Regions from separate parts of the Macrococcus equipercicus genome, predicted to be linked through region 2. Evidence: riboswitches for the same ligand, from Rfam matches in the RefSeq annotation. Region 2 holds a riboswitch; the other holds the start of a gene.

Region 1 (4,606 bases), 650 kb from region 2:
ACGACATCATTTGTGATGCATAGGACAAGTGGTGCATGTTCTCTTACTTCATTGATTCTCATCATACATCCTCCAGTGGATAGCTGAAATGATTGACCGGTCCATTACCACGGCCAAGTTTCGGCGTATTTATTATTGCGCTTGTAATATAAGCTTTCGCTGTCCGGACGCTGTCTTCAATCGTGCGCCCTTTAGCAAGTTCTGCTGTGATGACAGCGCCGAATGTACAGCCGGTGCCGTGCGTATGATGCGTCGGCGTCCGCTGTGCTGTCAGTTCGATGCAGCCCGCTTTCGTAAATAAGTAATCTGTGGCGTCACCTTCCATATGACCGCCTTTAATGACGACCGACTGCGCACCGATTTCATTGACGAACATTTTGCCGGCCTTATCGATATCTTCTTTCGTTTCGATGGTCATCTGAAGAATACGTTCAAGTTCCGGTAAGTTTGGTGTCGCGACCGTCGCAAGGTCCAGCAGCTTATAGCGCACGGCCGTTTTACCCGCTTCATCGAGCAGGTCGTCACCGCTTTTAGCGACCATCACCGGATCGATGACGTAAGGGATACGATGTTTCAAAATGTACGGTCTGACGACATCCATGACATCGCTTGATGCCAGCATGCCGGTCTTCACCGCATCCGGCACGATATCGCTGTAGACACTGTTCAGCTGCGCTTCAACGACTTCAAGCGGCTGATCGAATACTTGCTGCACACCTGTTGTGTTCTGCGCGACGATACTTGTCACGACGCTCATACCGTATACGCCGCGCGACTGAAATACTTTAAGGTCGACGGTCGTTCCGGCGCCGCCCGTCGGATCAGTTCCCGCTATTGATAGTGCTGTTTTCAGCATGGAATATCCACTCCTCCTGCGTTGCCGCCATATTGAAGAAGCGTCGCTCATGCACACAGCTTTCCAGAAAATTACGGCGTAATATATCGCGTTCATATTCAGTCGCCTGTTCAGCGAAATTATTGACCCAGCGGTCCAGATGATTCATGAGTTCATCCATGTTGACCGTATAGAAATCAACCCACGGCTTCAGCGGATTACCTGTTAAGTCATGACGCGCTGCTATTTTCAGCGCCAGCTGCTGGTAGACATATGGACATGGCGCCATGGCGCATATCGTGAAGCTCGCATCATCATAGCGGAAGGCATTGTAATACATATGTTTAATATAGTGGTCGCTTGACGGATACCACTCACCGTCTTTAATAATAACGTCGTAATCTTCTCCGACATAATCAGCCATTGTCTGATGAGCCGCAATTTCACCATTCAGCACAAAGTCAATCTGACCGAGCAGGAAGTTGATGCCTTCACGGTCGTTAAGCTTAGCAATCAGCAGGCTGTAAATTTTAGCGAATTCGTTTAAATACAAGTGATCCGCCTTCAAATAATGACGGATAGCATCTTTATTAATATCGCCTCTAATAATCCCTTGAATAAAATCGTCGTTATAAATCGCTTCAATAATCGGGTCTGCCTGCTTCTTCAGTTCATCTGTAAACATTAAATATCCTCCTTAAAATTAAAAAAACCTATTTTCCGCAGAAAAAGGCCTCATAAGAAGGACGCTTTCCTACGCTAGTATTATCTAGATCAGGTAAAAGGGTTTGACGAAGTCATCTCAGCCGTTACGGCACCCCCAGCAGTCAATAGGTTATTTGATTAGTTCAAGGATAGCGGACATAAGCGTAAAAAGCAAATAAAAAAAGCCATCCGTGAAGGATGACTTTGAGTGATGCCTATAAGCGGGCACCGCATACCGGCCATGGCTGAGAACCACGTTGGCTGTAAAGAATTTGTGCACGTTTAGTCTGCTCAGCTGCTGATGCTTGTGACGGAAGACCTGAGCCGCCTACTGAACGCCAAGTTCGTACATCGAACTGGTATAAACCGTGGTAAGTGCCTGATGCATCTACTACGTTCGCTCTGCCGCCTGATTCACAAGCTGCCATTGCTGCCCAGTTTAAGCCGCTGCCTGAAGCTGCTGTTTGTGTTGTTGCAGTAGTTGTTTGTGTTGATTGAGTTGTTTGTGTTGATTGAGTTGTTTGTGTAGTTTGTTGAACAGGTGCCTGCTGTACTGGTGCCTGTTGTACTGGTGCCTGTTGTACTGGTGCCTGCTGTACTGGTGCCTGCTGTACTGGTGCCTGCTGTACTGGTGCTTTATATTCTACTTGAGGTGCTGTGTATACTCTTTTAGGAGCTGTTGGAGCTGCTTGAACGACTGCTGGTGCTGCTTGAGCTGAACCTGCAACGTTTAATGATTTACCAGCGATGATTAAATCAGATGATAAATTGTTCCATGCTTTTAATTGAGCAACAGTCACGTTGAATTTAGCAGCGATTTTTCCTAGTGTATCGCCGTAAACAATTTTATATGTCGTTGTAGCTGTATGATTTGATTCTTCATTAACTTTTAACACTTGGTTAGGTAAGATAAGATTTGATCTTAATCCGTTTTCAGCTTTAATAGCGTCTACTGATGTACCGTAGTTTTTAGAGATACTCCATAACGTATCACCAGATTGAACTGTGTGTTCAGCTGCATCTGCAGTTGCAGCGAAAGATCCTGAAACAGCTACTGCTGTTGTAACGGCTAATAATTTTTTCATAATTTGTTTTTCCTCCTAGGCATTTAATACTCTGCTAATAATATAACAGATAATAATATTTCATAGGTTACAGACAAATAAAAGATACGGGTCTTTATTACAGCAGCATTACAAATAGAAATATTTTACTTTTTTCATTTAAAATAGTTTTAAAACGCTTTAGAGTCATGAATTAAACACTATTTTTGCATAAAATTATCAAATTCAATGTTATCTTTCTGTAATGTTACAGGAAAAAAGTACCAATCTAAAGATTAATACTTGTTGTCATCTCCTGGTTATTTAGCAATAGAATGGACAATCGATGGCAGCTCATACAATCGTCAGCTTTTATTTGGCGCTCTGCTGGAACGCTTCTGTTTTCATCAATAAGCCGTCCACTGATTCATCACAATGGATGACAGCCGATTTCTCTCGGTAGGCTTTTTTCATGTTTGTTATCGTTGTATCATATTTGTCAGCGATCACCCATAATGACTGGCTGTGTTCATGGTTGTTCATTTCAGCTTCTGCCTGAGTCATTGTAATGATGCTGGAGATTACAACGGCCGCAGCAACGACTGCTATCTTTCTCATCATGCTCCTCCGCCTTTAGTATTATATGACTAATACTTTATCACGTAATAGAAATGCTATGGTTACAGCCATATGATAAGTTATAGTTTTAAATTACGTAAATATTACAGAATGATATCAATATAAATACCCCTCCAGACAGCACGACTGAAGAGGTAGTTGTGGGTGTGAGTAATGAAAGTGCGGTTAAGCAGTAACAGGTTCTTGAGAAGATGATTCTTGTTGCTGCTCTGAATGAGCTTCGTCGCCGATAGCATCCAGCTGCTCCATGAACTTCCTGCTCTCCTCTTCACTGATCACAGCATGTGTCTCAGCTTTTACAGGTTCAGTGTTAAGCGGCTCTGACTGTTCACTGATGAACTGCTTGACGATTGATTCTTTGGCTATCATAATGGCATGAGTCTTTTCAGCGTCTGACAGTTCATCCCATATTTCATCAGGTGTCTGCGGGAGTATATCGCCGGTTTTAATGACACCGAAGTTCGGCAGGAATTTAATATTCTCGACGACTATTTCTGTAAAGTACTGCGGTTTCTCTTCTCCGGCCTTCTGATATTTGTTGCTGTGGATCTGCCCTGTAATACAGACCGTCGAACCTTTTTTGCAGTACTGCATAATATTTGAAGCTGTTTTATTGAATGCCTTGCAATGCAGAAAATCGACGGTCTGTGCATTTTCGTCTTTTGGTTTATAGCCGCGTTCAATTGCCAGCGGAAATGTCACACATACAGTGCCGGTTTTTGAGCCGGATTGATTGGACTTCGGCACATTGGCCAGCCGACCTACAAGAACGACTTTGTTTATCATAAGTCACCTCCCTTCTACAACAAATATAATAGGAAGATTTTATTTTGAACAATTGCAGAAATTGATGAAATGACTGAAAAAACATGCAGATTCTGATGAAATTACAACATTTCTTCATAATCTGCAGCCAAACACTGTAATTTCAGAAAAAACGCATGTTATGATAGTTTTGACTAATAACAGGGGTATTCTATAATGAACGTGGAGGGATGGAAATGAAGACATTTAAAGCAGTGCGTTTCCAAATAGTCGAGGACGAAGCGACTAATGAATATATATTATATGATGGTATTATTATTAACAAGGAAAACAGCGGCACCGGCTGGCTGCTCGAAATATTAATCGATGATATTCATCTGGAGAAGATGGAGGACTATCAGAAATCCGCCACCTTGCTCGATACACGCGTGGTCATTACAAGAACATCCAATGACCCCGCCTTGTTTGAAGCGACGATTCAGAATATTAAACAGCTGCAGGATAAAATATCCGTTATCTTTGAATGTCATATTTACACGCCCCGGCAGGCCTATGCAGAACAGCTGCTCGAACAGCTGGTCGAAGACGGCTTAAGCGGCAGCGAACTGATCACGGTCTT
Region 2 (4,606 bases):
AGATAAACGTATGTATGCAAGAGAGAAGCCGAGATAAATATCCCGGCTTCTCTCTATTTGATGATTAACTCATTTTATATTGATCTTACATCTGCTATACCGGTCAGCGGCAGCACGCCTGCGAGTACATGGCTGAGTGCGATGATACCGATAACCAGTAGGACAAGCAGTATATCCTCATAGCCGAAGCGCGTCTTATAATAGTACGTTCTCGGTCCGTCATGGAAGCCTTTTTTCTCCATCGCGACTGCGAGCCGGTGCGCTTTCCGGATGTTCTGGCTGAGCAGCGGAATGAGCAGATGATGCAGTCGGTTGATGCCTCTGTAATGCGCCGCATCTATCATCTGATAGCGCATTCTTAGTGCATTCCGCAGCTGGAACAGCGAGTCGATCACGAGCGGGAGCATACGGATAGAAGCCATAAAGGCATAGGCGTACTTAGGTTTGACGCGTAAATGCTGCATTAAGCTGTAGAAAATCATGACAACTTCTGTCGTAAAGGCGATGCTCAGTCCGAAAGCTGAGACAGCGATGGTCCGTAACGACAAATGCAGCCCGCGGAACAAACTCTCAGTCGTAATATGGATGATCCCCCAGTCAAACAGCGGATGCGTCCCATTGCCGTAGAAGATCATAAACAGTGAAGACAGCAGGCTGAAGGATGCGGAGATCGCTGTAAACGTCAGTACAACTTTAAACTTCGTCCCGCTCACCATGAATAAATAGATGAGCATAAGCAGCGCAATATAGAGCATCAAGTCAAAGCGGTGGACAAAGATCACGAAGAAAAACAGCATCACTCCAAGTGTCATCTTCGTAATAAAGTTCGCACGGTCCATGAAGTTCTTATGCTGCTTCCATTGTTCAAACATCGCTGCCACCTGCTTCCTTCAGCTGCCCGTCTGATACAACGAGCTGCCTTGATGCATAGCGCTCAATCAACTGCCGGTCATGAGTCACCATGACAATCGTCTGACCGCTCTTTATACGCTGCTGGAACAGTTTGATCAGTTCAAACGTGCTGCTGCTGTCGAGGCCGAAAGTCGGTTCATCGAGTAGAATAATCGCAGCCGGTGTACTCAATGCCGTCGCTACGCTTAACCTTCGCTTCTGACCCATCGACAACTCATAAGGATGATGGTCTTTCAGGTGAAACAGCCCGAGCAGTTCGAGCATAGCTGCTGTCTCGTCATGCGCGGTCTGCTGATTCTGATGATAGAAGTTCACATACAGTTCGTCATAAACACGGTTCTTAATGAACTGCAGCTCCGGGTTCTGATAGACAAGATAGAAATACTGCGCCGCTGTCCTTAATTTCTTCAGACGATTTCCCAGGTAATACATTGCACCGTCATAAGGAATCAGCTGCATGATGGATTCAAGCAGTGTCGTCTTCCCTGCGCCGTTCTTACCGGTGATGGTAATCCACTCACCCGAAGCAATATCGAGTGAAGCGGTATAAAGAGTGTTCCGCCTGCGTTTCACGGCGCCGTCAAATTCAAATAGTGCGGCACCGCTGCTATAATCGTACGGTTCCGGCGCGTGACTCCATGCACCAGGATGCCATACGCCGAAGTCATCAAGCAGCGATGTACAGCGCGCTGAAATATCATCCGGTGTGCTGTCCTCTATTATTGCACCGTTCTGGTCCATGAGGAGGATACGGTCTACGTGCTGCCAAATATGTTCGACCTTATGTTCAACAATGACTACGGTCTGATCCTCCCATAATGTGATGATCTGCTGCCATAACGCTGCAGTCGATTGTGCATCAAGCATCGCAGTCGGCTCATCGAGAAATAATGTATCTGCACCTTGCAGCAGCGTGCCGGCGATAGCGAGTTTCTGCTTCATGCCGCCGCTCAGCTGATTGATTGACTGATGCTTGTCAACATTCAGACCGACAGTCTGCAGCGCCTGTTCGATGCGGCTGTCCATCGCCGCTCCAGCCACCTGCTGATTCTCAAGTATAAACGCGAGTTCCTCATATACTTTCGGCATACAGAACTGGCTGTCCGGATCCTGGAAGATGATTGCCGGCGAAGCATCGATGGCGAGCCTGTCGTATTTCATCGGCAGTTCAATCAGCTCAGGCACGACACCACTCAGCACGTTCAGCAGTGTGCTCTTGCCGCTGCCTGACTGGCCGAGAATCAACACTTTTTCCTTGGCCTTAATATCGAGCGATAAGCCGTCGAATATTTTGCGTTCACCGCCCGGATATTTCAACCGCAAGTTATGGACCGATAACTTACAGGGCGTCATAGTCTTCTTTTGACGCCGGTCTGAATAACTTGGTCACTCCGGTCTCATCCAGTGCCTTGACGAGGAGATAAGGGACAATACCTGCAAGCACAATCCCACTGATCAACCGGAAGATGACGAAGAGCAGTACGTTCCAGCCGGCAACGTCTGACATATAGCCGTAGAAGTAATCAATCGGCAGACTGATAATGGCTGCCGCTAATCCGGCAAGCACAGCAACCATGACATGGCGCGACTTATAGCGGAAGACAGCAAAAACAATTTCACACGCGAGACCTTGCAGTAACGCAAAGACAAACGTCGGAATATCGAACTTACCCATCGCGATTGTTTCACCGGCGCCTGCAGCAAACTCAGCTAACAATGCAATCCCCATCTTCGGAATAATTAAATAAGCGACGACCGCTGCAATGAACCACATGCCGTATGACAGCTGCTCAATATGAAGACCAAGCGGCTTCAATGCTTCGTAAAACCCCCACCATAAGTTGTAAATGACTGCAAAAATCACTGAAATGAGTACTGTCACCAAGATGTCTGACAGTGTTAAACCTTTTTTTGCTCGTGCCATGTTAGTCTCCTCCACAAAAAAACACCACCTTCAACAGAAGATGGCGCCAAAAAGACATACTTATATAAGCATGCACTTTCCTACGCTAGCATCAACTAGATCAGGTTCGAAGGGTTCGAGCTGCGCTCGTCTCAGTTAATAACACCCCTAGTGCTTTTCGTTATTTATTTGTTAATCTCACTGTAACTGTAAAAGAATGGCTTGTCAACCTTGCTTTCTGTCAAGTGCCCGGCAATAAAACCCCGCTCATACAGTGAGCGAGGTTCATGATTATTCGACTGTGACAGATTTCGCTAAGTTACGCGGTTTATCAACATCGCAGTCTCTGTGCAGCGCTGCGTAGTACGCAATTAATTGCGTCGTCACAACAGAGACAAGTGGTGCCAGCATTTCATGAACAGCCGGCAGGACATAAGTGTCACCGTCCTGCTCAAGGCCGCTCATCGTGATGATACATGGGTTCGCCCCGCGTGCCACCACTTCTTTGACGTTACCGCGGATAGATAAGTTGACCGCTTCCTGCGTCGCAAGCGCGATGACAGGTGTGCCTTCTTCTATCAGCGCGATTGTTCCGTGCTTCAGTTCTCCGCCGGCAAATCCTTCTGCCTGGATGTAAGAAATTTCTTTCAGTTTCAATGATCCTTCGACGCCGACATAGTAGTCCATTGTACGGCCGATGAAGAATGCGTTACGAGTCGTCGCTAAGAAGTCACGCGCGATCTCTTCCATGCGTGGTGCATCGTCGACAACAGTCGTGATCGCTGCAGTCACTTTTGCAAGTTCAGGTAATAAGTCGATGTCTGTTGTAATGCCTGCATCTTTAGCAACAACTTGAGACAGAATCGCAAGTACGGCAATCTGAGCTGTGTAAGCTTTTGTTGACGCCACAGCAATCTCAGGGCCGGCATGCAGAATCAATGTATAAGAAGCTTCACGAGATAATGTAGAGCCCGGCACGTTGGTGATTGTCAGCGCTGTGTGACCTAATTCTTTGATCGCGACGAGCACGGCACGGCTGTCCGCTGTTTCACCTGACTGTGAGATGAAGATGAACAATGGTTGCTCTGACAATAACGGCATGTTGTAGACGAATTCGCTCGCTACATGCACTTCTGTCGGAACGCCTGCCCATTTCTCAAGGTATTCTTTGCCGACAAGACCGGCATTGTAAGATGTACCGCATGCAATAATATAGACGCGGTCAGCTTTACGCACTGCCTGAATGATATCAGCATCTACTTTTAATTCACCGTTGTCATCCTGATATTCCTGGATGATTTTACGCATCACGCCCGGCTGTTCGTGAATTTCTTTTAACATATAGTGTGCATAAGTGCCTTTTTCGATATCAGATGCATCGATCTCGGCTTTGTAAGGCGCACGTTCAATCACGTTACCGTCAAGGTCTTTAATCGTCACGCTGTCTTTTGAGACTAAGACAATTTCACCGTCTACAAGCTCAACATAAGTGTCAGTCACTTGCAGCATTGCCATCGCGTCTGATGCGATGACGTTGAAGCCTTCACCTAAACCGACGAGTAACGGTGATTTGTTTTTAGCGACATAGATGACGTCCGGATTTTCTTTGTCAAGTAACCCGAGTGCATATGAACCATGCAGCAATTTAAGCACAGCAGTAAATGCTTCTTCTGTAGTCTGACCTTGCTTAGAGAAGTACTCCACTAATTGAACAATAATCTCTGTATCAGTGTCTGACTTGAATGTCACATCTGATAAGTATTCTTTTTTCAGCTGTTCGTAGTTCTCGAT

The links. A riboswitch is a leader RNA that binds a small molecule or an ion and turns the genes downstream of it on or off. The one in region 2 is predicted to bind thiamine pyrophosphate.
Region 1: it holds a riboswitch for thiamine pyrophosphate, as region 2 does, so the genes downstream of both, tenA (thiaminase II) here and KFV11_RS02080 (ECF transporter S component) in region 2, are expected to answer to the same signal.

The regions. Positions count from the first base shown of each region.
Region 1 is NZ_CP073809.1:1,868,049-1,872,654, forward strand. Features, by position in the region: gene thiM (hydroxyethylthiazole kinase) at 1-62, opposite strand, end outside; gene thiD (bifunctional hydroxymethylpyrimidine kinase/phosphomethylpyrimidine kinase) at 62-856, opposite strand; gene tenA (thiaminase II) at 822-1,520, opposite strand; TPP riboswitch at 1,570-1,667, opposite strand; gene KFV11_RS11720 (LysM peptidoglycan-binding domain-containing protein) at 1,756-2,625, opposite strand; gene KFV11_RS09945 (hypothetical protein) at 2,956-3,201, opposite strand; gene KFV11_RS09950 (single-stranded DNA-binding protein) at 3,388-4,008, opposite strand; gene KFV11_RS09955 (YwpF-like family protein) at 4,224-4,606, shown strand, end outside.
Region 2 is NZ_CP073809.1:381,925-386,530, reverse strand. Features, by position in the region: gene KFV11_RS02095 (ThiF family adenylyltransferase) at 1-6, shown strand, start outside; gene KFV11_RS02090 (energy-coupling factor transporter transmembrane component T family protein) at 75-872, opposite strand; gene KFV11_RS02085 (ABC transporter ATP-binding protein) at 865-2,265, opposite strand; gene KFV11_RS02080 (ECF transporter S component) at 2,252-2,836, opposite strand; TPP riboswitch at 2,897-2,995, opposite strand; gene glmS (glutamine--fructose-6-phosphate transaminase (isomerizing)) at 3,107-4,606, opposite strand, start outside.